4 regions of the Actinoalloteichus hoggarensis genome follow, and region 1 is predicted to be linked to each of the others. Evidence: riboswitches for the same ligand, from Rfam matches in the RefSeq annotation. Region 1 holds a riboswitch; each other region holds the start of a gene.
The links. A riboswitch is a leader RNA that binds a small molecule or an ion and turns the genes downstream of it on or off. The one in region 1 is predicted to bind cobalamin.

Region 1 (7,746 bases):
CGCCGCCACGGTGCTGGCCGGACAGCTGTCGATCGGCTGGTCCAACGACGCGTGGGATGCCCGCCGCGATCTCGCCACCGGCCGCCGAGACAAGCCCGTGGCCGCGGGCCTGCTGTCGCCGCGCTCCGTCGGTGTCGCCGCGGTGATCGCGGTGCTGGTGTGCATCCCGCTGTCGCTGGCCAACGGGCTGATCGCCGGTTCGGTGCACCTGTTCGGCATGGTGGCGGCCGGCTGGGCCTACAACGTCGGCCTCAAACGCACGGTGCTCTCCCCGCTCGCCTACGCGGTGGGCTTCGGCAGTCTGCCCGCGTTCGTGACACTCGGCCTGCCGGGCGCTCCCTGGCCCGCCTGGTGGGCGGTGGTCGCCGCCGCACTGCTGGGGATGGGCGCACACCTGGTCAACGCGCTGCCGGACATCGAGGGCGACCTGGTGACGGGGGTCCGCGGCTTCCCGCAGCGCATCGGTCGGACCGCCTGCCGGACGCTGACGCCGCTGGTGATGCTCGCCGCCGTGGGCGTGCTGCTGGTGGGGACCCCGGGACGGATCGGACTGCCGAGTCTGCTCATCGCGGCGGTGGCGGCGGCGGTGGCGATCGCGGGGACGGCGATCCCCGCCGCCCCGGACAGCCGCCGACCCTTCCGCGCCGCCGTGTTGACGGCAGCCCTGGCGATCGTGTTGTTCCTGTTCAACGGCTCCGCCGTCGTGTGACGACCCGGGTGCCGGGCGGCGCGGGGACGGATGGCGCGGGGACGGGCGGAGAGTGGGAATCAGCGGCGATTCCGCGTCGTCGTGGTGACGGCCGCGTTGGTGAACGTGTTGTTCCTGTTCGACGGCTCCACCGTCGTGTGACGACCCGCAGGTGTCCAGACGGCGCGGTGTCACGCGGCGAGGGGGACGGCGGCTCCGCGTCGTGTCCGGCCTGTCGGCCCGGCCGGAGCAGTTCGGCGCGGATGCCGCCGCCGAACCGACCAGGCGTTCGGTCCCCGCCCGCGGACGACCCGGCCGGGCGATGCGCCCCGGCCGATGCGACGTCCCCGACCTCCTGTCCGCCTTCGCCGGCGAACCCCACGCGGGAACACGGCTGTCCTCGTGACGGCGAAGACCGCCGGGCCGGGACTGCCGTGCGCTCGCCGCCGTCCGATGACCGCGCGTTCCCGGCCGCGGACCTCCGGCCCACCGCCGAGTCGGTTCGACGCCGTCTCGCCGAGCGGGCTGACGGGGTGTACGGGCCGTCGCGGTCCCGCCGCTCGTACGACGGCGGCGCCTCGGGTGGCCGGTGCGCAGTCACTCGTGGCACCACCTTCGCGCGCCCGGCCGCGGGTGCGGCGCCGAGGTGCGATGATGCGCTCTGCTCCCGCGGAGACCGGCTTCCGGGGCCGTGACGTCGATCCGCCTCGGCGAGTCGCCGCGACGTCGCCCCGAGGTCGGGCGACGTGCGGCTCCCCGCGCCGACAGCCCCGCACGGGGAGGCGGGAGGCCGTGCAGGCCGCTAGGCCTGCCCCGCGGCTCACCGCCCGGAGCCGGCCGGGCGCCGGACGGCCGCACCACCGCCCGGCCGCCGCGCGACGTCGATCGCCGAACGCGTCATTCGGCCGCGCGGCGACGGCGGGCGATGATCCCGGCGCCGATGCCCAGCACCCAGATCGCGGCGAAGGCGATGATCGTCGCCCACGGCACGCCGCCGGTCTCCGCGGCCTCCTGGGCGGTCTGCTCGGTGCCTTCCGCCGCGCCGGCGGGGTCTCGGCCGCTCGCTCCCTCGGCGGCGGGCGTGCTCTCGGCCCCCGACGGTCCTTCCCCGTCCGTGTCCTCGGGACCGCCCGAATCCGGCGCACCCCGGCCGGACTCGACGTCCGTCGGGGCCGGCCGGCCGTCGGGGGGCGGCGCAGGCTGACGCGGCTGGTCGGCCGCGCCGCCGGGCGCAGGATCTCCCGGCGCGGCGGGCGGCGCGGGATCACCGGGATTCGGCGCGCCGTCATCCCCGCCCGCGGCGAACCGAGCCCTGGCCGCCGCCGCCGTCATCCCCGGTGGCTCGCCCGCACCGAAGGACCAGCCCTCCACCCGATCGGCCGTCGGATAGGACGCCAACGCGCCGCGCGTGCTGTACGACCAGCCGCTGCCGCCCTCGTCGATCCAGTACGACCAGTAGGCGTTCCCGGAGGGCGTGTCGTCACACGGCTCCTGTTCTGGCCCCGGCCGATCGTCGATACGGCAGATGAACCCGGCGCCGTCGTGCGCGGTCCCCGCGAGCCGGAAGCCGGCCTCCTGCAGCGCCGCGTAACCCGTGTCCGGGGTGCCGGGGACGCAGCGGGACACGGTGCCGCCGAGGGCCCCGAAGTCGACGACCACCACGACGCCGGTCTCGGTCGTGCAGGTCTGCGCGGCGCCCGGGGCGGGGGTCGGAGCGATCAGCATGGCCGCGGCGAGCAGCCCCGCCGTGACGAGACGGGCGAGGCTCATCACACCGCACCGCCCCGTCGTCGAGGCCTGCTGATCAGCAGGTAACTGATCGTGGCCAGCAGCAACGCCACCACCGCCGAGGACGTCAGGCCCGCCGGACTGCGTAGGAAGTCGCTCACCGAGGACGCGAGCGAGGTTTCCGGCGCGGCGCCCTGTCCGGTCGGCTCGCCACCGGGCGACGGCGCCTGCGCGACGGCGGGCGGCGGCTCGGGCCGAGGTGTCTGAGCGACCGCGCTCGGTGGTTCGGCCCCCGAACCCGGCGCCCCACCGAGTCCTGGCGCCCCCGCGTCTCCGGCTGCTCCCGGATAGCCGGGATGTCCCGGCTCACCCGGCAGGCCCGGCTGCCCGGGAAGGCCCGGCTGTCCCGGCGCGCCGGGTTGTCCCGGCTGCCCGGGTGCACCGGGGGGGCCGGTCGGACCTGGTTCACCAGGCGGATTCGTCGTCGGCGGGACCGTCGGCGAGTCGGGCGGTTCGGCGGGCGGGGTCGCCGACAGACCCAGCAGCGCCTGTGCCGTCGCCCGCCGCAGCCGGTCTTGATTGCCCGCGCGGCTCCAGTACAGCGGCCCGTCGACCTGGGCGTCCAGATAGTCGCGTGCCGAATAGGAGACGGCGCCGATCATGGCGCCCGGATCGACGCCGTTGCCCAGCTGGATCGACGTCAACCAGCCGCCCGCGCGTCCAGCGGGTCCGGCCTGATTCGCGACGGTGAGCGCGAGGGCGGCGAGCCCGGTGCTGTTGGCGTTGAGCGTCGAGGCGATCAACTCCGGTGACGACGAGTCGAAGCCGAAGGCGCCGTCGGGATGCTGACGGTCGAGCAGCCAGCGCACACCCCGGTCCAGCGCGCCGGGACTGCCGCCGACCTCGGCGAGCGCCCAGACCGCCATCGCGGTGTTGTCGACGCTGACGAGCTTGTCGTCGGCCTCGGAGCAGCGGGAGCCGACGTCCTCCGGTGGGGGGTTCGGACGGAAGCCGCCGCTCGGACACTGCTGGCGGAGGAGGTAGTCCACGGCGGCGCGCTGGTCGACGGGCGTCCCGGTGCGCGCGGCGTACTCGTCCACGGCGATCAGCGCCAACGCCTGGGAGAACGTGTTCGACAGATCTCGGCGGGGATCGTAGTCACCCGCGTTCAGGTTGCGGTAACGGCCGTCGACGTCGAGCGTCGATTCCAGCCGGTCCACCAGATCGATCCGGTCCCCATTGGAGTCGACGCCCCAGTTCGTCGGATCGACCCCGGCACGCAGGGCCACCAGCAGGCGTTTCGCGATGACGCCGGAGTTGGCCAGATTGCCGTTGTAGTACATGTCGCGCAGTGCGCGGACGCCGAGATCGAAGGTGGTTCCCGTTCGACCTGCCGCATACAGCCCCAACAGGGCGTCGGCCTGCAGACCAGGGTCCGGGGTCCCCGGCATGGCGCTGGGATAGACGTAGTCGAGCCGGACGAGCTCCCGTTCCAGGAACTCCGCCGCCGTACCGGCCTCGGCCGACCCGACGTCGAACGCCGGGTCGGCCGAGGCAGCAGAGGGGACGACCGTTGAGACGAGGAGCAGCGCTCCCGCCGTCAGGCCGAGAAGGGACCTGAACATCAGGGAGTCGACGTCCAGTTCGGGTCGAGCGCCTCCTCGAGCGTCAGGCTCATCTCGTTCGGGTCGGCCGCGGTGCCCGCACCGAAGGAGAAGCCGAGGACGTCGCCCTGCGGCGGGTCGTAGGTGTCGACGCCCTCATCGGCGTAACCCCACGCATCGGCGGTCGCGTTCGGCACCCAGAACGCCCAGTACGGCGCGTTGGGCAGGAAGCCGTCGCACGCATCGTCGGCGAGCGAGGGGAGACCGTCGATCCGGCACAGGTACTGGTAGGGACCCGCCTCGCCCTGGCCGATGCCGTGCTCGGGGGCGAGACCCAGCCCGGCCAGCGCGGCGAAGGCCGTCGCCGGGTCGCTCTCGGTGCAGTGCCGGACGACGTCGCCGCCCGCGTGACCGGTGAAGTCGACGACGACCGTGACACCGGTCGGGCCCGTGCAGGGACCCTCGGCGAAGACGACGGCGGCCGAGTCGGCGGCGGAGGTCTCGGCCGGGACGGCCGCGGCGGCGGTGCCGCCGAAGAGAAGAAGCGAACCTGCGAAGAGACCGGCTAAGAGACGACGTCGGACGGAGCGGCTCGAGGACATGTCCTGGAGTTCCCTTCGGTTCGGGCACACCGCAGCCCGGACCCGCCTTAGGGGCACCGAAGCTCCGGTCTGCACACCGCGACAGAGGAGCTGAACAGAACCGTTGACGGGCATTCCGACTCACACCCGAGGACTCGGATGCTCACGGCTGCGGGACAGTGCCGGACTCCCACCGGCTTCCCCCGTCGAACGGCGTCGTGCATTCGTCCCCTGTGGAGGGACGACGTCTCGACGGTAGCCCATCGGACGACGCGGAGGAAGACATCGTCTTCACCGCGGGCTCACACCGACGTCGAAAGCACACCGTGCACCGGCTGGGGGACCGAGCGGAGACGGACGGCCCCCAGGGGAGCACCGCGGCCGCCCCGGTCGTACGGAGCTTCGCCCGACGCGGTACAGGCGCGCGTGGTGACGTCCTGGATGGTGGTGAGACCCCGCGGACCCGGGACGACGCGCCGCCCCGAGAGAGCGGCGCCTCCGGCGCGGCGCGCGAATCGCACGATCGGCGCAGCCGGCCGAGCGCGTCGGCTCTCCCGCCTACCCGTCGGCAGGGCGACGCCTCCGTCGGACGCGCTGTGGTGGAGGCGCTGTGGTGGCGGCGACGTACTGACCGGACGCCGCCGTGACCCCGGAAGGCGTTCGACCTCCGCCGCCGCCGGATCGCGACACGAGCGTCGACGCTCGCCGGCGGGACAGGCCCCGGTCGGTCGATATCGGAATCGGATCGCGTCGCGGTCCCGTCCGACGCGCCGACAGCGGCGTGGTTGCGTGGTCTCGCGGCCTCCGCCCTGTCGGATCGCTGTCGCGGCCCGCCTGCCGCGGTGTCGTCAGGCCGACCATCGACGTGGGTCCGGTGTGTCGATCCTCGGCAGCCGGAGGTTCAGACCGGTGCTCACGGGGTGAGGGAGATGGCCATACCGGGACACACGGCCGCCGCCTCCCGCACAGGTCCGTGCTGCTCTTCGGCAGGCTCGGCGTCGAGCAGCACGACGATGCCGTCCTCTTCGCGTTGATCGAACACCTCGGGTGCGAGCAGTACGCACTGGCCCGCACCACAGCACTTCTCGGTGTCCACGTCCACATGCATCGGCAATCCCTTCGGATCGGAGTCGACCTGCGCAGGCCGACCGAGGCGGAGACCGTACTGAGCGACCCGGCCCGCTGCCGAGCGACAAGGCCCCCGTTGAGCGATCAAGTCGCCGTTGAGCAGCAAGGGCGCCAGGCCGGCTCGGGAGCGGCACAGGCTGCCGCACCCCCACTCGGAGCCGCATTCGGCCCCGCGCCGACGCCCTGCGCCGACGCCCCGCGGTGATCGGAGACCGTGTCCGCCGCGCGGGATCGAGAAGTCGTGCCGCCGCACGGGCGCTCGCCCACGGGCGGTCTCCGACTCCCCCGTGCCGCTGCCCGCCGACGACGCCGGTCGGCCACGGACCTGAGGCGAACCTCCGCCCATCAGAGGCGTCCGCGGATCGCGTTCCGCGGCCAGCGGGCCGTCACCACCGCACGGGCAGCCGTTCGAGCCCGCCCACGAGCAGCCCCTTACGCAACGGCAGCTCCTCGACGGGGACGGCGAGATCCAGACCGGGCAGCCTCCGCACCAGCACACTCAGCACGGCCTGGAGTTCGGTACGGGCCAACGCCTGCCCGAGGCAGGAGTGCGGACCCACCCCGAAGGCGAGGTGCGGATTGGGTGCACGACGAAGGTCCATGTCGTCGGCATCGACGAAGACCTGCTCGTCGCGATTCGCCGACGCGAGGCTGGTGACGATCGTCGTCCCCCGCGGCATCGTCCGGCCGCCGACCTCGATCTCCTCGGTGAGATAGCGGGGCAGGCCGAAGCCGGCGTTGGCGTCGAACCGCAGCGCCTCCTCGGCGGCTGTACGCACCAACGACGGATCCTCGACCACCGCCGTCCACCGGCTCCGTTCGCTGAGCAGCAGCACCACCATCTTCGAGATCATGTTCGCCGTGGTCTCATGCCCCGCCACCAGCAGACCCTGCCCGGTGAGCATGAGCAGCTCCTCGGGAAGCCTGCCGTCGGCGGCGTCCGTGACGGCGATCAGCTCGCTGAGCAGATCGTCGCCGGGCTCGGCCCGCCGAGTCGCGATGTGGGCCGCGAAGTACTCGCCGAACTCCTGCTGAGCGCTGTCGATCTCCGTCTGCTCGTACCGATCGAGGCTGAGCATGGTGTCGGACCAGTAGGAGAAGCGGTCGCGGTCGGAATCCGGCACGCCCAGCAGATCGCAGATCACCCAGACCGGTAACGGGAAGGCGAACGAGGCGACCAGATCGGCGGGCGCCCCCCGTGCGCACATCTCGTCGAGCAGCCGAGCCGCCATCGCCTCGATGGCGGGCCGCATCTGAGACATCCGCTTGGCGGTGAACGCCTTGCCGACCAGCCTGCGCCACTGCTGGTGCGCGTCCGTCGAGGCGTCGATCGCGCTGGCGGACCCGAAGATGCCACCGGATTCGTTGGCCGTGACGCGCGCGGCGTCGTCCGCGCTGAGCGAGCGGGTGAAACGAGGGTCGCCGAGCACCTGTCTCACGTCCTCGTAGCGGGTGAGCAGCAGCGCCTCGTCACCGCTGGCCAGTCGGATCGCGGCGACCGGACACTCCTGGCGTAGGCGTGCCCACTCCGGCGGCGGCTCGTCGGCCGTCGGCAGGGCGAAGGGGTAGTCGAGCGGCTGTCGGTCCGCAGTGGTCACTGGTGGTCCTCCTTGGACGGCGGCGCGGGCGAGGGGCTCGCCAGGTCTGCACTTCGGCTGTTGATCGATCGGGATGGGCGGGTGACGGCGGCCCTCGAACGCGGCCCGGTTCCGGGGAGCAGACCGCTCGGCTTCGCGGGCGGCCCGGGCCGAGCGGGCCGGACGAGCAGTCGGTGCGGTGGTCGGGACGGCTGATCGCGTTCGGTGACTCGGCGATTCGGTCTCGGGCATGGACGGCGTTCGGCGTCGGGCGACCGGAGGACGGGTCCGTGTGATGGAGCTGGACCGCGCCGTGTGATCGGAGACAGGCGTGGGAACCGAACGCGTGGCGAGAGGCAGCCGACACGATGAACACGGCGACCGCGGCGGGCATGACTGGTGTGGCGAATACGGCGAGTACGGCGAATACGCCGAGTACG
Region 2 (7,746 bases), 1.4 Mb from region 1:
ACGATGGTGCGCATTCTGTCGACGCTGATCCCGCCGGACGGCGGACGGGCCGTCATCGCAGGCCACGACGTGGTGCGCACGCCCAAGGCGGTGCGGGGCGTGATCAGTCTGACCGGGCAGTACGCGGCCGTGGACGAGGTGCTGACCGGCCGCGAGAACATGGTGATGATGGCGCGGCTGAATCACCTCGGCAGGTTGGCGGCCCGCAGGCGATCGGCGGAGCTGCTGCGCCGATTCGACCTCGAACACGCCCAGGACCGCCTGGTGGGCCGGTATTCCGGCGGAATGCGCCGCAGGCTCGATCTCGCGATCAGTCTCATAACCGCGCCGCCGGTGATCTTCCTCGACGAGCCGACGACCGGCCTGGACCCCCGCAGTCGACAGACGATGTGGTCGGTCATCCGGGAACTGGTCGCCGACGGCGTCACCATCCTGCTCACGACACAGTATCTGGAGGAGGCCGACCAGCTCGCCGATCGGATCGCCGTCCTGAACGGCGGACGGATCGTCGCCGAGGGCACCGCCGCGGAACTCAAGCGCGGTCTGTCGGCGGGCGCCGTCGAGCTGACCTTCGCCGACGTCCCCACGCTCGAACGAGCCGCCTGGCACCTCGGCGCCGAGACGCTGCACCGCGACGAGACGAACCTGTGCCTGCGCGTCGCCTTCGACGGCAGCGCCGAGCAGGTCCGCGTCCTGCTCGATCGGCTGCGCCGGGCGGAGGCGCCCGCGGCCGGCCTCGAACTGCGCACCCCGACCCTCGACGACGTGTTCCTATCCCTCACCGACACCCCCCGCGTACCTCAGGAGACGGCAGCCCGATGAACACCGCGACCACTCCGACGAGCCGTTCGAGCCTGCGCTGGGCCGTCTCGGACGTCATGACCATGATCGGCAGGCGGATTCGGCACGTCCTGCGCACTCCCGACGACCTGATCGTGTCGTTGATCCTGCCGATCACGATGATGCTGCTCTTCGTGTTCGTCTTGGGCGGGGCGATCGACCGCAGCGGCGGCTACGTCGACTACGCCGTTCCGGGCGTGCTGATCCTGTCGGCGGGCTTCAGCGCGGCCCAGACGGGAACGGGACTGACCGCCGACCTCGTCACCGGCGTCATCGATCGGTTCCGATCGCTGCCGATCGTCGGCAGCGCGGTGCTCACCGGCCATGTGATCACGAGCCTGCTGCGGAACATCGTCTCCACCACGCTGGTGATCCTCGTGGCGTTGCTGATCGGCTTTCGGCCCCAGGCCGACCTGCTCGCCTGGGTGGGGGTCTTCGGCGTGGTGGCGCTGTACGTGCTGATGATCAGCTGGCTGTCGATGATCTTCGGCGTCGTGTCCAAGACGGTCGAGGGCGCGGGGCAGTTCTCCTTCGTCATCCTCTTCCTGCCCTACCTGAGCAGTGCGTTCGTCCCGACGGAGACGATGCCCGCCGCCCTGCGTGTCATCGCGGACCACCAGCCCGCCACGCCGGTCATCGAGACGGTCCGCGCGCTGCTGTCCGGAACGCCCGTCGGGAGCAGCGCCGCGTGGGCGGTCGGCTGGTGCGTCACGCTGGGCACGCTGGCGTTCGTGATCTCCAGCGTGCTGTTCGTCCGGCGCACCGCCCGTTGAGGCGACGCCTCGAGGACCGCGCCCTGCGGGAGCACACCGGACGGCCACCGTCGACATCGGACGGTCCGGCGATCACCCGAGACGGGGAGCGGACTCCCCCGATCGGGCGGTCGCCGAGTACCGGGGGTGTGCTCGCCGAATCCGGGGGAAGTCGTCGCGGTGTGGGTGGCGGCCCCGAGGACGGCCCGGCAGACGGGTGTGGGGGAGGCCCGTCTGCCGGGTCCGGCGATCTCCGTCCCGGCCCGCCGCCGCACGTGCGGGCGGTTCGTCGTCCATGAGGGGTGACGACGAACCGCCCGCGCTCGACGACTCGGACTTCGGCCGCGGGTGCCGCGGCGACGTCGTCCCGTACCCCGACCCCGATAGCGACCCGGGCGCGGGACCGGCCCGGACGAGACTCAGGAACGCGGCGCGGAGTCGGCGGCCGCGGACTCGCCCTCCGTCTCCCGGCTGCGCTTGATGGCCTCGCGGCGGGCCAGCCGGTGCTCCCGGCGGATGCCCGCCTCGGCATGTCTGCGGCGCTCGGCGGGCGACTCCGGCAGCACCTCGGGAACCGGCCTCGGCCGTCCCTCGGCGTCTACCGCCACGAAGACCAGATAGGCGCTGGCGACGTGCGTGGGCGGCACCGACTCGTTCCATCGCTCCGCGACGACCCGCACCCCGACCTCCATCGAGGTCCGGCCCGTCCAGTTGACCTGGGCGCTGGCGTGGACGAGGTCACCGACTCGGACCGGCACGAGGAAGAGCATCTCGTCCATGAACACCGTCAGTGCCGTCCCGCCCGAGTGTCGCCCCGCGCAGGCCGCCGCGACGTCGTCGACGAATTTCATGATCACGCCGCCGTGGACGGTGCCGTAGAGGTTCGTCTCGGTCGCGGTCATGATCTGACTGAGTGTGGTGGCCGCTGCCGAGGTCGGCTTGCCGGGGAGCTCGGAGGCGGTCTGCATGGAGCCGAGGGTAGGCGATCCCGGCGAGCGGGACGTCGAGCCCACGTCGAGTTCGGCCGGCTAAGATCGGTTTCGCCGATGGTTCGTCGGCACTGTCGAGCCCATGCCCAGCGGGTGGGATCGCGGCGCTGACGAGGCAAGAGGGAACCCGGTGCGAGTCCGGGACTGCCCCGCAGCGGTGAACGGGAACGAACTCCGTCACCGTCCTCGAGAAGCGAGGACGGTCACAGCACTGGTGGTCGACACCGCCGGGAAGCGACGGACAGTAGGCCAGCCGACCCCGGTCGGAGACGCCCGTGAGTCCGAAGACCTGCCGTCGGCGGCACGGACCTGACGGGTCCGTGCCGCTCCGAGGTCTTCGCGGGAGGACCGGGGCGAGTGCCTGGCGGATCGGCCTCGGCCGTGTCCTGCTCGGCTCGCGTTCCGGCCGCCGCGTGCCCGCCTCGGGGTCCGTTGCCGCCTCGCGAGGAGAGAGCAGTGACCCATCGCACGCATGCCCCGGCGCTCGGCGCCACGGTCCTGGGCTACCCCCGGATCGGACCCGATCGAGAACTCAAGCGTGCCCTGGAGGCGTACTGGGCAGGCCGCATCGACGCGGCGGCCCTGCACGAGGTCGCGGCCACGTTGCGCGCCGCCACCTGGACGGCCCTGAGGGACGCGGGCCTCGGCTCGGTGCCCTCCAACACATTCTCCTACTACGACCAGGTCCTCGACACGGCGGTCCTGGTCGACGCGCTGCCCGCCCGCTACACCGAGGGCGGCCGCCCGTCGCTGGACGCCTACTTCGCCGCGGCCAGAGGAGCCGACTCCCTCGCACCCCTCGAACTGACCAAGTGGTTCGACACCAACTACCACTACCTCGTCCCCGAACTGGGCCCCGACACCGTGCCGCGGCTGGCGGGTCGCAAACCGGTGGAGGAGTTCCGCGAGGCCGCCGCCCTCGGCATCACCACCCGGCCGGTGCTGCTCGGGCCGGTCACGTTCCTGCTGTTGTCCAAGGCGGCCCCCGACGCCCCGGCGGGCTTCGACCGGCTGGACCTGTTGGACGCCATGATCGACACGCAGGTGGAGCTGCTCGCCGAACTCGCCGCGGCGGGCGCCGAATGGGTCCAGTTCGACGAGCCGGCCTTCGCCGCCGATCGCACCCCGGCCGAACTCGACGCGCTCGCCCATGCCTACCGCAGGCTGGGCGAGGCGGAACGGCGACCGAGCATCCTGGTCGCCGGATACCACGGCGCCCTCGGCGACGCCTTGGGCGTGCTCGCGGCCGCGCCGATCGAGGCCGTCGGACTCGACCTGGTGGCGGGCCGCGCCGATCTCACGGGCATCGCGAGCGTCGCCGGGCTCCGACAGAAGACCCTTCTCGCCGGGGTCGTCGACGGACGCAACGTCTGGCGCACCGACCTCGACGAGGCGCTCGCCTACTGCGCGATGCTGCTCGGCATCGCCGACCACGTCACGGTCGGCACCTCCGCGCCGTTGCTGCACGTGCCCTACGACCTGGACGCCGAGACGGGACTGGACCCGGCGCTACGCTCTCGGCTGGCCTTCGCACGACAGAAGGTCGACGAGGTGGTCCTGCTGGCCAAGGCGCTGGGCGGCGCCGACGAGGCGGCCCCCGCACTCGAGGACTCCCGGCGGGTGCTCCGGGCACGAGACGGCGCGGCGACCCGCGACCAGCGGGTCCGGGCCCGGCTCGAATCCCTGCGCCCCGAGCACGGCAGGCGCGCCGATTACGACGTCCGGGCGCGCGGCCAGGCCGAGCGGCTCGGACTTCCCCCGCTGGCCACGACGACCATCGGATCGTTCCCCCAGACCGGCGGGGTGCGCCGGGCGAGGGCGGACCGGCGGGCAGGCCGGATCGACGAGGCCGAGTACCGGCGGCGGATGCGCGCGGAGATCGCCGACGTCATCGCGCTCCAGGAGGACATCGGACTCGACGTGCTCGTCCACGGCGAGCCGGAGCGCAACGACATGGTGCAGTACTTCGCCGAGAACCTGGAAGGCTTTCTGTCCACCGAGCACGGCTGGGTGCAGTCCTACGGCTCTCGCTGCGTCCGGCCGCCGATCATCCACGGCGATGTCAGCAGGCCCGCCCCGATGACCGTCGAGTGGAGCTCCTACGCGCAGTCACTGACCGAACGGCCGGTCAAGGGGATGCTCACCGGGCCGGTCACGATCCTGGCCTGGTCGTTCGTCCGAGACGACCAGCCGCTCGGCGACACGGCACGCCAGGTGGCGCTGGCGCTCCGCGACGAGATCCATGATCTCGAACGGGCCGGGCTGCGCATCGTGCAGGTGGACGAACCCGCGCTCCGGGAACTGCTGCCGCTGCGGGAGGCCGACCGTGCCGACTACCTCGCCTGGGCAGTCGACTCGTTTCGACTGGCGACCTCCGGCGCCGCCGACAGCACACAGATCCACACCCACCTGTGCTACTCGGAGTTCGGCGACGTCATCGACGCCATCGACGCCCTCGACGCGGACGTGACCACGATCGAGGCGGCGCGTTCCCGAATGGAGGTGTTGGACGATCTGCACAAGATCGGGTACCGCCGAGGCGTGGGACCCGGCGTCTACGACATCCATTCGCCGCGGGTGCCGGACGAGGCGGAGGTGACCCGGCTGATCGGGGCCGCCTTGGCGGCGGTACCCGGCGACCGACTGTGGGTGAACCCCGACTGCGGCCTGAAGACCAGGGGCTACGCGGAGGTCGAGCCCGCCCTGCGGGCCATGGTGTCGGCGGCGCGTGCCCGCCGCGCACAGGTGTCCGGCTGATCTCTCGTCCACCGACGGGCGGGGCGGCGCCGCACCGGCACGCCCCGCCCGCCCGGCAGGCCGGGTCGTGGGCGCCGCCTCCCGCGCCGACGATCGTGCACACCCGAACGAGCCGGTGGACGCCTCGTCCCGCCACTCGTTCCCGTCGTACCGGGCGGACTCCCCGCGTGGCGGTGGATCGACGGCCGGTGGTGCTCTACCGTGATCCTTCGCCCCGGCGCCACCGAGGCAGCCGGGCATCGGGCCGACCAGAGGAGTTCGGATGCCGCAGCAGGTCAGAGCGGTCGTGGCCGCCACGCGCGACGCGCCGGTCACCGTCGAGACGATCGTGATCCCCGATCCCGGACCGGGCGAGGTGGTGGTGGACATCGCCGCCTGCGGCGTGTGCCACACGGACCTGCACTACCGCCAGGGCGGCATCAACGACGAGTTCCCGTTCCTCCTCGGCCACGAGGCGGCGGGCACCGTGGAGGCCGTCGGCGAGGGCGTCGAGGACGTCGCCGTCGGGGATTACGTGGTGTTGAACTGGCGTGCGGTCTGCGGGCGGTGCCGTGCATGCAGCCGAGGCCGACCCTGGTACTGCTTCGCGACGCACAACGCCACACAGCGGATGACGCTGACCGACGGCACCCCGCTGTCGCCCGCGTTGGGCATCGGCGCGTTCGCCGACAAGACCCTGGTCCACCAGGGCCAGTGCACCAAGGTCGACCCCAGGGCCGAAGCGGCGGTCGCCGGGCTCCTCGGCTGCGGCGTCATGGCGGGCCTCGGCGCGGCGATCAACACCGGCGAGGTCGGCCGTGGCGACTCGGTCGCGGTCATCGGCTGCGGCGGCGTGGGCGCGGCCGCGGTGGCGGGTGCGCGCCTCGCGGGCGCCGCCAGGATCATCGCCGTGGACCTGGACCCGAAGAAGCTGGAGTGGGCGACAGGCCTGGGCGCGACCGACACCGTGCGGGCCGACCAGGTCGACGTGGTGGCCGCCGTCAAGGAGCTGACCGGCGGCAACGGCGCGGACGTCGTGATCGACGCGGTCGGCGTCCCGCAGACCTTCACCCAGGCGTTCTACGCCCGCGACCTCGCGGGGAAGGTCGTCCTGGTCGGGGTGCCCACCCCCGAGATGACGCTGGAGCTGCCGCTGCTGGACGTGTTCTCGCGGGGCGGCGCGGTCAAGTCCTCCTGGTATGGCGACTGCCTGCCCAGCCGCGACTTCCCGATGCTGGTCGACCTCTACCTCCAGGGCCGACTCGACCTGGCGGCCTTCGTCACCGAGAAGATAGGCTTGGAGGACGTCGAGGACGCCTTCGCCCGGATGCACCAGGGTGACGTGCTCCGCTCGGTGGTGGTGCTCTGATGACCGCGCGGATCGAACACGTCGTCACCTCCGGAGTCTTCAGCCTCGACGGCCAGGACTTCGACGTCGACAACAACGTCTGGCTCATCGGGGACGACGCCGAGATCGTGGTGGTGGATCCGTCACACGACCCGGCGGCCGTCGAGCGTGCGGTGGCGGGGCGTCGCGTGACGGCCGTGGTGTGCACCCACGGGCACAACGACCACGTCAACGGCTCCGTGGCGCTGGGCGCCGCGCTGGACGCCCCCGTGCTGCTCCATCCCGCCGACCGCGAACTCTGGGATCAGACCCACCCCGGTGTCGCGCCCGGCGGCGACCTGACCGACGGACAGGTGCTCACGGTCGCGGGCACCGAACTGCACGTGCTGGCCACACCGGGCCACACCTGGGGCTCGGTCAGCCTGTACGCACCGGCGCTGTCGGCCGTCTTCACCGGCGACACGCTGTTCGAGGGCGGCCCCGGTGCCACCGGCCGGTCGTTCTCCGACTTCCCGACGATCATCGCGTCGATCCGGGATCGGCTGCTGACCCTGCCCGCGGAGACGGTCGTCCACACCGGGCACGGAGACCGCACCACCATCGGCGCCGAGGCGCCCGCGCTGCCCGCGTGGATCGCCAGGGGGCACTGAGCCGCGTCTTCCCGTCGTCCGCGGCCGGTGCCCTCGACCGCGCGGACGCCGGGCCCGGCGGCGGACTCGTGTGACGGGAAAGGACTGGACAGCGGACGCGGGAGCCGGGCAGAGTCCGAATCGGGCCGTGCGCCGCCGAACGTCGCCGAGCACCGGCACGCCGCCCGCACGGCCGGACCGACCAACGAGGTGAGTCGCCATGTCCTCCCACGACGTCATCGTCATCGGTCTCGGCGGCATGGGCGGCGCCGCCGTTCACCGACTCGCCGCCGAGGGCCTGCGGGTGCTGGGCCTGGACCGGTTTCCCGCCGTGCACGACCAGGGCTCCAGCCACGGAGGCTCGCGGATCATCCGGCAGGCCTACTTCGAGGGTGCGGACTACGTGCCGCTGCTGCTGCGTGCCTACGAGCTGTGGGACGAGCTGGAGGCCG
Region 3 (7,746 bases), 1.4 Mb from region 1:
CTTGTCATCGTCGTCGTGGTGGCGGTGGATGACGGCCACCACGATGCCGTCGGCGTGGTCGGCCGGGGTCGTGGTGAGGTAGTAGGCGTCTAGGTCGTCGCCGTCAGGGGCCGGGACACCGGGCAGGTAGCCGTAGTTCACCGGGTAGCGGTAGCCGTGCCGCGGGTGGAGGCTTCCTGCGGGACGGTCGATGCGCACACTGACCCGCTGGTGCAGGTAGGCCGTGGCCAAGCGCAGCGACGCCGAAGGCACGATCACCCTGCCATCGTTGCACCGGTGCCGCCTGCTGGCCGTGCTTGAGTTCTAACGGTCATCGCGACACCCGACCTCCGGGGGGCACTTTGTCGTTCAGCTGATCCGGTCCCACCCGAGCAGGCCGAATCCGACGCCGTCACGGTAGGCCCGGATGCCTGCGAGCGGGTACGGGATGACATCGTCAGGCAGGAAGTCGAGTGGGAACCACGCGACGCCGGAGCACTTGTCTGGTTCGCCGTTGACCGGTTCGCCGATCCACCGCCGCGTCTCGAAGAACATGCCTAGTCGGGGTGCGGGCCCGGAACCAGCCACGTGCACAGTGTGCGCGTGGCGCAGATTCGCCGGCTCGATCAGCACGCCGACCTCTTCCGCCGCCTCCCGAGCCGCAGCGTCGAGTACGGACTCGCCTGGATCGAGCTTGCCTGACGGCAGGTGCCACATGCCGTCCCAGTCTCCGCGTCGCCGGCGGGTGAGCAGCACGGTGTCGTCACGCACAAGCAACACGTGAACGTCGATGACGGTCGGTCGGGCGGGCGACGACTGGTTTTCCGCAGGACTCGTCACGTCACCGGCGGGTTGCAGCACCATGCCGGAAGGCTACGTGCCCTCTACCAGCTCGATGATCCGGATCTTGAGGTGGTCCCCGACCTCGACCGGCGACGAACCTGAGGTGTCTGAGCCGAGCACGCGGTGCCCGCGCCGGGAGAGCGGTGCTGCGGCTTCCTCATGCAGCGGTCTGCGTGAATCGTGCTTCGGTCGCCGCCGAGCGAGAGGGACGGGGGAGGTGCTCGCCGAAGATCGTCTTGTCGAACGAGAGTCCGGAAGAAGACAGCGAGTGAAGCGCCGGCCTGCTCTCGAACACCTCCCCCTGATGCCTACGTGATCAGTCCCAGTCCAGCGCCCCGCCGGTCTGGTACTCGTTCACCCGCGTCTCGAAGAAGTTCTTCTCCTTCTTCAGGTCGATCATCTCCGACATCCACGGGAAGGGGTTCTCCGTCGCGGGGAACACCGGCTCCAGCCCGAGCTGCCCACAGCGCCGGTTGGTGATGAAGTGCATGTACTGCTCGCAGGCGTCGGCGTTGATGCCGAGCACGCCCCTGGGCATCGTGTCGTGCCCGTAGGCGACCTCCAGCTCGCAGGCCTCGACGAGCATCCGCCGGACCTCCTCCTGGAACTCCTCGGTCCAGAGCCTCGGATTCTCGATCTTGATCTGGTTGATGGCGTCGATGCCGAAGTTCAGATGGATCGACTCGTCACGCAGGATGTACTGGTACTGCTCGGCGATGCCGACCATCTTGTGGCGCCTGCCCAGCGAGAGGATCTGGGCGAAGCCGGTGTAGAACCACATGCCCTCGAAGATCACGTAGAAGGCGACCAGATCACGCAGGAAGGCCTGGTCGGCCTCGAACGTCCCGGTGCGGAACTCCGGGTTCTCCAGGTTGCGGGTGTACTCCAGCGCCCACGCCGCCTTCGCGGTGATCGAGGGCACCTCCCGGTACATGTTGAACAGCTCGCCCTCGTCCAGACCCAGGCTCTCGCAGATGTACTGGAAGGTGTGCGTGTGCACGGCCTCCTCGAACGCCTGACGGAGCAGGTACTGCCTGCACTCCGGGTTGGTGAGCTGCCGATAGACCGCCAGCACGATGTTGTTGGCGACCAGCGACTCCGAGGTGGCGAAGAAGCCCAGATTGCGCTTGATCATCCGCCGTTCGTCGTCGGTGAGGCCGTCGACGGACTTCCACAGCGCGATGTCGGCCTGCATGGAGACCTCGGTGGGCATCCAGTGGTTGTTGCAGCCCGCGAGGTACTTCTCCCACGCCCAGTGGTACTTCAGCGGCAGCAGCTGATTGACGTCCGCCCTGGCGTTGATCATCGCCTTGTCGTCGACGTCGACCCGGCCGCCCTGCCGGTCGATCTCGCCGAGGCCGCTGCCCTCGACGGGGGCGCTGTGCTGCGTCTCGACTCCGGTCATCGGTCTGCTCCGTTGCTCTGGTGTTCGGCGGTGGTCGGATGGCTCGTCTCGGTGCTCGGCGCGCTCACTGGCAGGCCTCGCACTCCGGGTCGTCGATCGCGCAGGCCGCCGCCGAGACCGCGACCGGGATCTCGGGTGCCGGGGCGGGCGTCGGCGTGGGGCCGCCCGCCTGGACGGCGTTGAGCCTGCCGTCGGTGCCCTGCAACGTGCTCTTCTCCACGTGGGTGGCGCTCTGAGCCCGCAGGTAGTACGTGGTCTTGAGCCCGGAACGCCAGGCCAGCCGGTAGAGGGTGTCGAGCTTGCGGCCGCTGGGCTCGGCGAGATAGAGGTTCAGCGACTGGGCCTGGTCGATCCACTTCTGCCTGCGGGAGGCGGCCAGCACCAGCCACTTCGGGTCGATCTCGAAGGCCGTGGCGTAGAGCGACCGCAGCTCGGCGGGCACCCGGTCGATCGAGCCCAGCCTGCCGTCGTGCCGCTTCAGGTCGGCGATCATCCGCTCGTCCCACAGGCCGCGCTCCTTCAGCGCGGCCACCAGATGCGGGTTGACCACGGTGAAGTCGCCGGACATGTTCGACTTGACGAACAGGTTCTGATACTGCGGCTCGATGGACTGGCTCACGCCGGAGATGTTGGCGATGGTGGCGGTCGGCGCGATGGCCATCACGTTCGAGTTGCGCATCCCGACGGTGCGCACGCGCTCCCGCAGGGCGTCCCAGTCCATCGTGGACGTCGTGTCCATCGCCAGGTCGCCGCTCTGCCGCTGCTCGGCCAGCAGGGCGATGGAGTCGATCGGCAGCACGCCTCGGCTCCACAGCGAGCCCGCGTAGGACTCGTAGCTGCCGCGCTGCGCCGCCAGGTCGCTGGACGCCGCGATGGCGTGGTAGCTGATCTCCTCCATGCTGCGGTCGGCGAAGGCGACCGCCTCGTCGGAGGCGATCGGCAGGCCGAGCCGGAACAGGGCGTCCTGGTAGCCCATCATGCCCAGGCCCACCGGACGGTGCCGCAGATTCGAACGCCGGGCCTCGGGGATCGTGTAGAAGTTCACGTCCACGACGTTGTCCAGCATCCGCACGGCGGTGGTGACGGTGGCGGCCAGCCGCTCCCGGTCCAGCTCCAGCCGTCCGTCCGGTCCGGGGCGCAGGTGCTCGGCCAGGTTGACCGAGCCGAGGTTGCAGACGGCGACCTCGTCGGCGGAGGTGTTCAGCGTGATCTCGGTGCACAGGTTGGAGGAGTGCACCACGCCGACGTGCTGCTGCGGCGAGCGCAGGTTGCACGGGTCCTTGAAGGTGATCCACGGGTGACCCGTCTCGAACAGCATGGTCAGCATCCGCCGCCACAGCTCGACGGCGCGTACCCGGCGGAAGACCCGGATCTCGCCCCGGTCGGCGGCCCGCTCGTACTCCCGGTAGCGCTCGGCGAACGCGGTGCCGTAGAGGTCATGCAGGTCGGGAACCTCGTCCGGCGAGAACAGCGTCCACTGGTCGTCGGCCTCGACGCGGCGGAGGAACTCGTCGGGAACCCAGTTGGCCGTGTTCATGTCGTGCGTGCGGCGTCGGTCGTCGCCGGTGTTCTTGCGCAGATCGAGGAACTCCTCGACGTCGACGTGCCAGGTCTCCAGGTAGGCGCAGACCGCCCCGAGGCGCTTGCCGCCCTGGTTCACGGCCACCGCCGTGTCGTTGGCGATCTTCAGGAACGGCACGACGCCCTGGGAGCTGCCGTTGGTGCCCTTGATGTGCGCGCCGAGACCGCGGACCGGGGTCCAGTCGTTGCCGAGGCCCCCCGCGTACTTCGACAGCATCGCGTTGTTGCGGATGCCGTGGAAGATCCCGCTCAGGTCGTCCTCGACGGTGGTGAGGAAGCAGGACGACAGCTGCGGCCGGGTGGTGCCCGAGTTGAACAGCGTCGGGGTGGAGCACATGAAGGCGAAGGTGGACAGCAGCTCGTAGAACTCGATCGCCCGCGCCTCGCGCTCCTCCTCGCGCAGGGCCAGGCCCATCGCGACGCGCATGAAGAACATCTGCGGCAGCTCGAAGCGCACGCCGTCGCTGTGCTGGAGGTAGCGGTCATAGAGGGTCTGGAGGCCGAGGAACTGGAAGTCCCGGTCGCGCTCCGGACGCAGGGCGGCGGCGATCCGGTCGAGGTCGAAGTCGGCGAGGGTCGGATCGAGCAGATCCAGGGCGATGCCGCGCCGCACGAAGGCCTCGAAGGCGGCCGGGTAGCTCGCCGCGACGGCCTCGGGGCTCGCGTCGGGCACGGGACGACCCAGGAAGGTCAACGCCTCGGCACGCAGCTTCTCCAGCAGCAGCCGGGCGGCCACCTGCGAGTAGTGCGGCTCGATCTCGACCATGCTGCGTGCGGCCATGATCTGGGCCAGCGCCAGCTCCTCGGCGCCGATGCCGTCGTAGAGGTTGCGCAGCGTCTCGTCGAGGACGGTCTGCGCGGTGACCCCGGACAATCCGGCACAGGCCTCGTGCACGGTCGTGGCGAGCCGTTCGACGTCGAGTGGAGCGAGATCGCCCTGCGCGTCCTTGACCCGGACCACCCGCTCGGGAAGATCGAGCGGGGCGGGAGCGACGGGGGCGGGAGTCCCCTCGGCGATCGCGCGGCGATCGGCCGGGACGGGGCGTGCTGGTCGGAGTGACTCGACGGTCACGGTGGTCTCCTCGTAGCCGGGGCGGCATTCGGTTCACCCGAGGAGGAGCGCGCGGCAGCATGCGGACCCGCGACACGGCAGGGTCCGGCGCTGTCCGCACGGCCCACCCTCGAGGCCTTCGGACGACGTGCTCGGTGGCACGCGCCGATGGCAGGTCTTCGGACTTACGGGCGTCCGGCGAGGTGGTGCTCGCCGGTCCTACGGCCGTCACTTCCCGAGAGACCGAGGTCTCCTAGTGTGTGCACCGTCCGGTGTGGACGGCGACGGCCTTCGTTCCCGTTCACCGCTGCGGGGCAGTCCCGGAATCACACCGGGTTCCCTGTCTCCTCGTCGGGACGCCGCCTGGCGCCCTGACGAACCATCAGCGGGGGAGAGACTACATGTTGGGGTCGCTGCTTTGTCTCACCCCAATATCCTGGCGTGTTCCCGGTTGCGGTCGGTTAGGGTGGCTCGCCGAGAACCGGGCGAGCGGCGGATGACCACAGGGTGACCACGCCGATCGGAAAGGTGACGAAAGCTCGTCCTTAGTGAAAACTGGTCTCATCAGTTCGGGCCATCCGGCCGAGAGGCAGCCGTGGACGGGATAGTGCAGGCAGAGTCGGGCAGACACCGTGCCAGGGCGCGCCGCAGACGACGTGTCGTGCTGGGGATCAGCGCTGCGCTGGTGGTCGTCCTCGCCGCCTCGGCCTGGGCGGTGCGTCAGGACGGCGAGGGCTCCGTCGAGGCCGGGAGCAGGCTTCGCGTCGTGACCACCACCAACTTCCTCACCGACGCCGTCGGCGAGATCGGCGGCGACGACATCGAGCTCACCGGGCTGATGGGCAACGGCGTCGACCCACACCTCTACCAGGCTCAGGCCGGTGATCTGCGACTTCTGCGGGAGGCCGACCTGATCGTCGCCGTCGGCCTGCACCTGGAGGCGGGCCTCCGTCCGGTGCTCGACGACCTGGCACGCCACACCGCGGTCCTGTTCGTGGGCGAGACCGTGCCGACCGACGCCCTCCTGCTCGCCGAGGAGGCGGGCACGGCGACCGAGTACGACCCGCACATCTGGTTCGACGTGGCACTGTGGAGCGACGCGCTGGCCTCGGTCGGCAGCACGCTCGCCGCACTCGACCCCGACCGGGCCGACGGCTTCGACGCCCGGTGGGAACGCCATCGCGCCGAGCTGGACGAACTCCATGACGAGGTAGGCGCACGGCTCGCCGAGATCCCCGAGCCCCGTCGCATCCTGATCACCTCGCACGACGCCTTCCGATACCTCGGTCGCGCCTATGACATCCGCGTCGAGGCGGTGCAGGGCGTGTCCACCGTCGACGAGGCCACCATCGGCGACATCGATCGGGTGGCCGGGATCATCGCCGAGCACGGCGTCCGGGCGGTGTTCGTCGAGTCCAGCGTGTCCGGTCAGACCGCCGCCGCCGTCCTCGACGCCGCGGCCGCCCTCGGGGCCACGGCGACGCTCGGAGGCAGCCTGTACTCCGACGCCGCGGGCCCGGCGGGCACGCCGGAGGGCACCTATCTCGGCATGGTCCGCGCGGACGTCGAGCTGCTCGTGGCGGGCCTGCGGTGATCGGCCGTGCCGCCGCGCCGGAGCCTCCGACGTCCCCCGAGAGGTCCGGCCCGCGCCCTGCCCTCGCCGTCACCGGACTCGCGGTCGGCTATCGCGGGCGCACCGTCCTGACGGTGCCGGAGCTGACCGTGCCCGCCGGTCGACTCACCGCCGTGGTCGGGCCCAACGGCGCGGGGAAGTCCACCCTGGTCAAGGCCGCGCTCGGCCTGCTCCCGTCCGGCGGGGGCGTCGTCCGGCTGCTCGGCGGGCCGCTGGCCGACGTGCGGCGCCGGGTGGCCTACGTCCCGCAGCGCGACGCCGTCGCCCAGGACTTCCCGATCACGGCCGTGCAGGTCGTGGAGATGGGCCGCTACCCGCATCGCGGCTGGTTCCGTCGACTCACCCGACAGGATGATCTCGCCGTCAGCGAGGCGCTGCACCGCACGGGCGCCGCCGACTTCGCCGACACGCCGTTGGACGAGCTGTCCGGCGGCCAGCGGCAGCGGGTGTTCCTCGCCAGAGCGCTGGCCCAGCAGGCCGACCTGCTGGTGCTCGACGAGCCCTTCGCCGCCGTCGACACGAGCACCGAGGCACGGCTGCTGGCGCTGCTCGCCGAACTGTGCGAGCGGGAGGGCCGTTCGGTGCTGCTGGTGCACCACGACCTGCGCACGGTGCGGGACCACTTCGATCACGCCGTGCTGCTGGCGGGCCGGGTGATCGCCGACGGGCCGGTGAGCCGCGTGCTGCGGCCCGAGCACCTGGAGACGGCCTACGGCATCCCGATGCCGGGCCGTGCCCCGGCGTCGGACTCGGACCCCGCTGTGGACCGCGCCGCGCGAGCCGCCGACGGCTCGGCGGCCGGCCATGCCGCCGACGCCGCGCCTGGTGGAGACCGGGACACGGCACGTCTCGCCGGGGGAGCACCGCGTCCGGCCGGGACGGATCGGGCGGACTCCGAGACCGCCGACCGGCGCCCGGCGACGACGAACCCGCCCGCGCCGGACCCGGGTCCGGCGGGGCCGGAGCGGCGGGCATGACCGGCGGCGTCCTCGGCCTGTCCTATGCCGCCTCCGTCGTGATCGGCGGTTCCGCGCTGCTGGGCGCGGTGGCCGGGTTCCTCGGGCCCTTCGCCGTGCTCCGGGGGCGGAGCATGTTCGGCGACGCGATGAGCCACGGAACCCTGCCCGGCGTCGTGCTCGCCTTCATGGTCGCCGGAGTCAAGGACGCCCCGATCCTGTTGATCGGAGCCGCCCTCTCGGCGATCCTCGCCGCGCTGGCCATGATCGGCCTGGAACGGGCGGGCCGGGTCGGCCC
Region 4 (7,746 bases), 980 kb from region 1:
GCACGGCCGGTGTCCCAGCCCAGCGTGGAGGTGGTCAGGGTGAACAGCACGAAGCGCCGCAGGTTCTCGGTGATCGGATCGCCCGGCACGAAGGAGAGCTGGGTGTCGGTGCCCGCGAGCAGCGGCCAGGACCACAGATTCATCAGGAAGCCGAAGACATAGGCGGCGAGCACGCCGTAACAGGCGAGCATCGCGATCTCGATTCGACCTCGGGGGCGGGCGGGCAGCAGCCCGGCACCGAGGCCGAGTAATGAGGAGGAGAGCATCTGAAAAGGCAGCCACGGCCCGACGCCCGCGGTGAGCAGTGCCGAGGCGAACAATGACGTCGAGCCGAGCAGGAATCCGAAGCCCGGCCCGAAGACTCGGCCTGCCAGCACCAGAAGGAAGAACACCGTCTCGATTCCCGCCGTGCCCGCGCCCAGCGGACGCAGCCCCGCGTTCACCGCCGACAACACACCCAGCAGCGCCAGCGCCTTGGCGTCCATGCCGGAATCCGACATCTCGGCGAGCACGATCGCCAGCAGCAGGGGCAGGAGGACCACGAAGATCAGCGGAGCGTCGGCGGTGCGAGCCGTCGGATCGGCAGGCGCCGAGGCGAACAGCGGCCAGAGGAACATCGCCAGCCCCGCCGCCGAGGCCAGCGTGAGCACCGCCGCGCGACGCGGCGTCACCCGCACGACCGGACCTTCGCGTCGAGCAGGACCGGTGTGTCCTCTCGCCGTCCCGTCCGCCGCCGAGGTGTCCGAGGACTCCGTCATCGTCCGCCCGCCGCATCGTCCAGCGCTCGACGGACGTCGTCGACCGTCAGCCAGGCCTGCGGCGCGAGCACCTTGGACACCTGCGGGGCGAAGGACGGCGAGGAGGCCACGACGTCGGCGGTGGTGCCGTCGGCGACGACCTCGCCGACCGCGAGCACCAGCACCCGGTCGGCCGCGGCCGCGACGAACTCCACGTCGTGCGTGGCGATCACCACCGAACGGCCCTGCGCGGCCAGGTCGGCGACCAGGGCACCGAACGCCCGCTTCGCGCGGTAGTCCAGGCCGCGGGTGGGCTCGTCGAGCAGCATGACCGACGGCGCGGCGACGAGCTGGACGGCCAAGACCAGCGCCAGCCGCTGTCCCTCGGACAGATCTCGTGGATGGCAGTGCGGGTCGACGTCCTCGATCAGCCGACTCAGCAGCGTCGCGCAGGTGCCCGGCGGCACCGCCGACTCCCGGTCGGCTTGGGCGCACTCCTCGGCCACCGTCTCCAGATACAGCAGATCGGCCGCCGTCTGCGGCACCAGCCCGACGAGAGTCCTCGCCCGATGCGCGGGTTGGGCGGCTGGATCGAGGCCGCCGGTGAACACCGTGCCGCCGGAGCGGCGGCCCGAACCCTGCAACGCCCACAGCAGCGACGACTTGCCGGAGCCGTTGCGGCCCATCAGCGCCGTGACCTGGCCGCCGTGCAGATCGAGGTCCACCTCGCGGACCGCGACGACGTCGCCGTGCCGCACCACCACGCCGCGTGCCGTCAGCAGTGGCGACCCCGCCGCCGCCCGCCGCGGTCCGGGCGGGCCGTGATCGGCGAGCCGGGCGCGCAGCTCCGGGGCCCGCCTGCGGGCGTCGCGTACCGACAACGGCAGCGGTGTCCAGCCCGCCAGCCTGCCGAGCTCCACCACGGGCGGCGCAGGCGTCGAGTCCGCGAGAACCTCGGCGGGTCGTCCGTCGACGACCCGCCCGTCGCCGGCGAGCCGGAGCACCCGGTCCGCGTACTGCACGACTCGTTCCAACCGGTGCTCGGCGATCACCACCGTGACCCCGAGGTCGTGCACGAGCCGCGTGATCGAGGCCAGCACCTCCTCGGCGGCCGTCGGGTCCAGTGCCGAGGTCGGCTCGTCCAAGACCAGCACCCGAGGGTGCACGGTGAGCACCGAGCCGATCGCCACCCGCTGCTGCTGCCCACCCGACAGCGAGCGCAGCGACCGATCCCGCAGCTCGGCGATGCCGAGGAGGTCCAGCGTCTCCTCGACCCGCTTGCGCATCACCTCGGAGGGGATGGCCAGCTGCTCCATCCCATAGGCCAGCTCCTCCTCCACCGTGTCGGTGACGAAGCCTGCCAAGGGGTCCTGGCCGACGACCCCGACGAGATCTGCGAGCTCACGAGGCGGATTCGTCCTCGTGTCGCGGCCGCCCACCGTGACCCGGCCCTCGAGCACTCCGCCGGTGAAGTGCGGCACCCGACCGTTGACCGCGCCGAGCAGCGTCGACTTGCCCGATCCGGTGAGGCCGACCACAAGGCACAGTTCGCCCTCCTCGATCTCCAGGTCGAGGCCGGACAGGACGGGGGCGGCCTCGCCGTAGCGGACCGAGACCTCCTCGAAGCGGATCATGCGCGGACCTCCGGCGGCGGGGCGAGCCACGCGGGAGCGACCCCCGCGAGGATGCCGAGCACCGGCGGCAGCGTCACCGCCGGCCAGCTCAGCGGGCTGAGTGAGGGATAGAGGTTCGACGGGTCGATCCCGGCGGTCACGGTGAGCACGGCGGCGGCCGTCAGACCGGACAGCACCACGAGCGTCTCCGGCAGCAGCCACCGATCCGGCCGGTAGACGCTGCGCCGGATCCGGCGTCCGGCCACCAGGAAGCCCGCGCCCGCCACGAGCAGCCCGGCGACGGCCATCGGCAGCCCGAAGACATGCCGCGTGCCGTCCAACAGGCCGTACACGCCCACGCACACCCCGCAGAGACCCGCGATCACCAGCACGCCGGTCAGCAGTCGGGTGCGTCTCGGCGTGTCGCCGAGCCGGCCGTACCCCCGGGAGTCCATCGCCGAGGCCAACGCGAGCGACCGGTCCATGGCGTCGGCCAGGACCGGGACCACGATGCCGCGCAAGGCCCGGAGACCGCGTTGCCTGCCGCCACGCAGCCGCCGGGCCCGCCGGACCCGCAGCACGCTCTCCATGAGCTGTGGCGCGACGGAGAGCGCCACGACCACGGCGGTGCTGATCTGATAGAGCGCCGCGGGCACCGCCTTGAGCATTCGTCGCGGGTCCGCCAGCGAGTTCGCGGCGCCGAGGCAGATCAGCATCGTCGCCAGTCGCAGTCCGTCGTAGAGTCCGCCGAGCAGCTCCTCGGCGGTCACGGGGCCGAGCAGCCGGATGCCCGCCGCCGCCTCCGGCAGGGTGATCTCCGGCAGGACGAAGAGGACGTGCTCGCCCGCGCCGCCGCCGAAGACCATCCGCCATAGCACGCGCATGACGACGACGAACACACCGAGGTACACGTACATCCGGAAGGTCGCGGCCCACGGCGCCCGGCCGCGTCGCCGCACCACGACGTAGCCCGCCACCACGAGGATCAGCGACAAGAGCAGCGGATTCGTCGTCCGGCCCGCCGCGGCCGCCATGGCCAGCGCCCATAACCACCAGGCGCCGGGGTGCAGTGCCCTCGGCAGGCGCGTCGAGACCCGGAGCATTGCCGTGCTCACCCGGCGTCCGAGTCATGCGGTTCGTTCCGGACCGATGCGGAGTGCCCGAGCCGCCTCGGGCGCGATCCCGGGTCGCCGACGGCCCGGTCTCCGGCGGCCTGCCGCGGCCTGCACAGTGTCGTCCCGCACAGTGTTGTTCCGGACATGCCTCGATGCCTCCCCGAGCGGGTCGAGAGGCATCCGTCGAACCGCCGCCGCCGAGGCAGGCCTGCGCGCGCTCGAATCGGACTCCGCCTGCGGACCACGACAGTGTGAACGAGCCCTCGTCCCCGGACGGGCATTCCGGCTCATCGTGCCTCGACACGAATCACGGCTGCGGGTCAGCGCCGGAGTCGCACCGGCTTCCCCCGCCGGGGGCGTCTGAAGTTGTCACGACCGACTGCGGCCGAGCGGACATCGAGAAGGTTAACTCACTCGGGTGGTTTTGGATCACCCGTGACAGGCTTCGCCGTCGTGGTCGGTCGAACCGCGTGAAAAGCGGATTCTTCTGATGCCGAGGCGACGCCCCTCCCAGGTCCGGCGGCGGAGACGCCGTCGGTGACTGTGTCGAGCGCTCCCCGCCGCGTCGGCGTTTCCTGAGGCCGGCTGTGGGGTGAATCCGTGATCCTCCGGTCCGCACGGCTCCCGGAGAGAGTGGTCCACCACACCCCGAGATCATTACTATGAGTAGTCGAAATCTGTCGCTAAGAGTGGTGTGTCCGCTCGTGTTCAGGTGTCGAGGCACATGATGCATGCGGGCGGCCACGAGTTCGACCGACGAGGCACAGGCGACCGCGAACCCGCGGCGAGAGCGAAAGGCGAGGCAGTCGTCATGAGGATCGCGGTCATCGGGGAGTTCCGAGCGGACCGGATAGTCGACGCCATCACCCGTTCCGGCCATCACGACCTGGTGTTGCTGGGGCCGACGGACGTCGCGGGCTACGTCGGCAGGCGGACCCGCCACCGATACCTGCCTGCCTGCGCGGAGCCCGAGGACCTGCTGGCCGTCTGGGCCGAGGAGCACGTCGAGCTGGTGATCCCGAGTCTCCACCCGGCCGATCAGGAACGGCTGCTGCCCAGCCTGGCCGCCGCGGCGGACCGGTGGCGCGATCTCGGCGGGAGCGCCGTCGTCCACTCGACCCGCTTCGCCGCCCTCGTCACCGACAAGGCCCTGTTCCATCGCGTAGCGGTCGAACAGGGCTGGCCGGTGCCCGAGGCCGTCGTCTGCGATCGGGCCGAGGAACTGGACTCGGCGGTGCGGCGGGTCGGCGGACTCCCGGTGATGGTGAAGGCGGCCGGGCCTCCGCCGCGCGGCGTCCGCGGGCGCGTCGACACCGCGCACCTCCTCACCACGCTTCCTCCGACCGCCTTCCCCGTCGTCGTGCAGCGGGTCTGCCGGGGTGAGGAGTTCGGAGTCGAACTCTTGAGCGACGCGCACGTGACGGACTGCTGGCCCGTCGCCTCCTTCGGCCCGTTGGACGAGCGGTGCGGTCCGGGGCGCCGAGCGCGGCTGGCGCCGATCACGCTTCCGCAGGCGGTGACCACCGAACTGTCCACCTTCATCCGCGGCGTGCTGGCCGAGTTCGACGTGCGCGGCCCGTGGCAGATCGACTTCGCCGTCTGCTCGGGCAGGCTCCAGGTGCTGGCGGTCAACGGCAGGCTCAGCGGCATGGCCGATCTCAGCGCGGCCACCACCGGACTAGACCCGTACGACGCCTTCGTCGACACGTGCCTCGGCCAGCCCCGCGCCGTGCCCGCCGCTCGTCGGCTCGCCCTCGAGCTGCCGGTCCGACCCGGCACGGAGCTTCCCGGCCTTCCTTCCGGCGTGCGCCTGCGGCGGCAGGTACCGCTGCCCACCGACCGGTCGCTGCCCTCGGACTTCCACCGGCTGCTCGTCACGGCGGACGATCCCGTGCTGCTGGCCAGGTGGCTGCGCGGCATTCCCGACGACGCCGTGATCGCAGGCTCGCCCGCACAGCTGGCGTCCACCGCACTGCGGACCAGCCCGCTGTCCACCTCGGCGGGATGGCCTCGGAGCTGCCCGCAGGTCTGATCCGACGGGCCAGACCAGGCGGCAGGCAGACCAGGCGGCGAACCGGCACCGTGCGCCGTGCGGAGTCACGGGCCGTCGGCCGCGCGCGGCCCGCGTCACGCCGCCGCCCGGATCGATCCCGGCATGATCGCTCCGCGGCACGGACCCGGATCACCGGGTCAGGGCGAGCGACTCGCCGACCGCCGATCGCGAGCCGCCGTAGGTGATCGCCGTCATCGCCAGCGATCACCTGGCTCCAGGCGTACAGCCGGTCCGCGTCGAGTCCCCATGCGGCGGTCACCCGGCGGCCCCGAGCCTCGGCCCCTGCCGCCCGGCGCCTGCCACGACGTCGTCCACGGCCTCGTAGCACGGTTCGCCGACGCAGGTCGTCGGGTCGACCGCGATCAATCCGTGTGACGCCCCCGTCCAGGACGTTGCTCAGACGCGGATCGCCGTGCAGCGGCACCACGTCGCCCTGGGTGTCCAACAGGGCGGCACACCGTCGGAACGTCCGTTGCCAGGCCTGATCCAGCCGCGACTCGACGGCCGGTTCGGACGGCCGCCGTCCGATACGGACGAAGACCTCCTCACACCGGCCCCAGAGACTCCACGGCCAGTGCGGCCACGGCGTGCAGTGCCGTCAGCAGCTCCGCCCGCCGTTCGGTCAGCGACTCCTGCGGCAGGTCCTCGGCCTCGATGCCGGGGACGGCCTCCGTCGACACCAGCGCCCCGACCTGGACGTCGGCGGCCAGCACGGCAGGCACCCGGCCCGACGGTGCGAACACACGCGGCATCTCGACCCGGCTGGCCGACAGCGTTCGGTCCGGCGTCAGCTTGAGGACGGCAGGCGATCCGTCCCGCCGGCGGCGGAGGACGACGGAGGACGCGCCGCCTGTGAACAGCTCGCCCACTTCGGATCCCCGCCGGGCGGCCGGGTCCGCCGCGAGCGTGGAGATTCCCGTCGGCCGGTCCGCGGTCCCGGGGCCGAATCGATCCGCCAACCGGGCGGCGACGTCCGCTGTGGTCTATCCGGGGCAGCCTTCATCATGAACCGCCGGGACGCTCGCGGATACTCGTCCGATACCGACGAGTCTGCCGTCGGGGTGTCCGGACCGGACCGCCCGGCGCGTCGTCCTTCGGTCCGGCGGCACGACCGCCGCCCCTTCTCGTGATTCGCGGCTGTCGCCGCCGATCGGCGAGACCTCAGCCGCGGCGGACCGCCAGGCCGTCCACGGCGTCGGCGATCGCGACGCGGGGATCGTGCGCCTCGTACTCGGCTCGGAGCTCCCGTGCCCGGTCGCGGCAGAGCGGATCGTCCAAGACGCTGTCGACGGCCTTGCGGATGTCCGCCTCGTCCGGGTCTCCGGTGCCCAGGCTGACGGCGGCCCCGGCCCAGGAGACCTTGGCGCAGACCTCGATCTTGTCCTCGGTGTCGCCCGCCAGCACCAGGGGAACCCCGTGCCGTAGCGCCTGCTGGACACCGCCGTAGCCGCCGTTGCTCACCAGCACGTCGACATGGGGGAGCACGGTGTCGAAGGGGATGAACTCGGCGACCCGCGCGTTGGCGGGCAGCGTGGCGGGTACGGCGTCGCGACCGGTGGCGACGACGATCACGGCGTCGAGATCGGCCAGCGCTCGTAGGGTGGGCTCGATCAGCCTGCCGAGATCGTCATTGGCGATGGTGCCCTGGGACACGAGGATCACCCGATTCGCCCTGGTCACGTCGTCCCACCACACGGGCAGCGCCCGCGCCTCGCCGCGTTCCGGCGGCAGCGCCCCGATGTAGCGCAGGTGCGACGGTGCGTCGCCGCGCGGGTACTCCAGACTCTCGATGCTGAGCTGGAGGAACAGATCCGGCACTCCGACGAGACCCTGCGACAGCAGCGGCGGCGGTTCCGCGGCCCCGAGGCGCTCGAAGGCCCGGGTCAGCAGCCGATGCGATCCCGCTCGCTCGGCCGCCTCGGCCTTCTCGGTGAGTACTCGGCTGCGCGCGCGCCCCTCCTCGGAGTCGTCCGGGACGAGTCCGCTGCCGAAGGGCGGATGGTCCGCGCTGTTCATGGGCAGCGGCATCACACCGATCCCGACGACCGCGGCGGGCCGGACGCCCGCAGCGCCGTGCCGGACCGGCCAGGCGCCCAGGAACATCGTGTCGTGCAGGAGGACAGCCGGCGCGGCGTCCTCGGCCAGCAGCGCCTGGAGCGCCGCGTGCTGGGCGGCCATCGGCGCGACGAACAGGTGTTGATTGTCGTACTCCAGCCGGGCGGGCCCGG

Region 2: it holds a riboswitch for cobalamin, as region 1 does, so the genes downstream of both, metE (5-methyltetrahydropteroyltriglutamate--homocysteine S-methyltransferase) here and AHOG_RS16280 (hypothetical protein) in region 1, are expected to answer to the same signal.
Region 3: it holds a riboswitch for cobalamin, as region 1 does, so the genes downstream of both, AHOG_RS10605 (ribonucleoside-diphosphate reductase subunit alpha) here and AHOG_RS16280 (hypothetical protein) in region 1, are expected to answer to the same signal.
Region 4: it holds a riboswitch for cobalamin, as region 1 does, so the genes downstream of both, AHOG_RS12420 (CbiQ family ECF transporter T component) here and AHOG_RS16280 (hypothetical protein) in region 1, are expected to answer to the same signal.

The regions. Positions count from the first base shown of each region.
Region 1 is NZ_CP022521.1:3,798,106-3,805,851, reverse strand. It holds gene AHOG_RS16300 (UbiA family prenyltransferase) at 1-709, shown strand, start outside; gene AHOG_RS16290 (hypothetical protein) at 1,586-2,458, opposite strand; gene AHOG_RS16285 (prenyltransferase/squalene oxidase repeat-containing protein) at 2,458-4,041, opposite strand; gene AHOG_RS16280 (hypothetical protein) at 4,041-4,622, opposite strand; cobalamin riboswitch at 4,711-4,848, opposite strand; gene AHOG_RS16275 (ferredoxin) at 5,515-5,709, opposite strand; gene AHOG_RS16270 (cytochrome P450) at 6,116-7,327, opposite strand; gene AHOG_RS16265 (hypothetical protein) at 7,638-7,746, shown strand, end outside.
Region 2 is NZ_CP022521.1:2,413,800-2,421,545, forward strand. It holds gene AHOG_RS10645 (ATP-binding cassette domain-containing protein) at 1-822, shown strand, start outside; gene AHOG_RS10650 (ABC transporter permease) at 819-1,613, shown strand; gene AHOG_RS10655 (acyl-CoA thioesterase) at 2,012-2,560, opposite strand; cobalamin riboswitch at 2,702-2,872, shown strand; gene metE (5-methyltetrahydropteroyltriglutamate--homocysteine S-methyltransferase) at 3,038-5,338, shown strand; gene AHOG_RS10665 (S-(hydroxymethyl)mycothiol dehydrogenase) at 5,601-6,686, shown strand; gene AHOG_RS10670 (MBL fold metallo-hydrolase) at 6,686-7,315, shown strand; gene solA (N-methyl-L-tryptophan oxidase) at 7,515-7,746, shown strand, end outside.
Region 3 is NZ_CP022521.1:2,401,185-2,408,930, forward strand. It holds gene AHOG_RS10590 (inorganic diphosphatase) at 1-258, opposite strand, end outside; gene AHOG_RS10595 (NUDIX domain-containing protein) at 349-759, opposite strand; gene AHOG_RS10600 (ribonucleotide-diphosphate reductase subunit beta) at 1,139-2,227, opposite strand; gene AHOG_RS10605 (ribonucleoside-diphosphate reductase subunit alpha) at 2,292-4,880, opposite strand; cobalamin riboswitch at 5,013-5,258, opposite strand; gene AHOG_RS10610 (metal ABC transporter solute-binding protein, Zn/Mn family) at 5,467-6,453, shown strand; gene AHOG_RS10615 (metal ABC transporter ATP-binding protein) at 6,567-7,469, shown strand; gene AHOG_RS10620 (metal ABC transporter permease) at 7,466-7,746, shown strand, end outside.
Region 4 is NZ_CP022521.1:2,817,196-2,824,941, forward strand. It holds gene AHOG_RS12410 (ECF transporter S component) at 1-758, opposite strand, end outside; gene AHOG_RS12415 (ABC transporter ATP-binding protein) at 755-2,371, opposite strand; gene AHOG_RS12420 (CbiQ family ECF transporter T component) at 2,368-3,453, opposite strand; cobalamin riboswitch at 3,721-3,874, opposite strand; gene AHOG_RS12425 (ATP-grasp domain-containing protein) at 4,277-5,497, shown strand; gene AHOG_RS29900 (protein kinase family protein) at 6,064-6,387, opposite strand; gene AHOG_RS12435 (glycosyltransferase) at 6,680-7,746, opposite strand, start outside.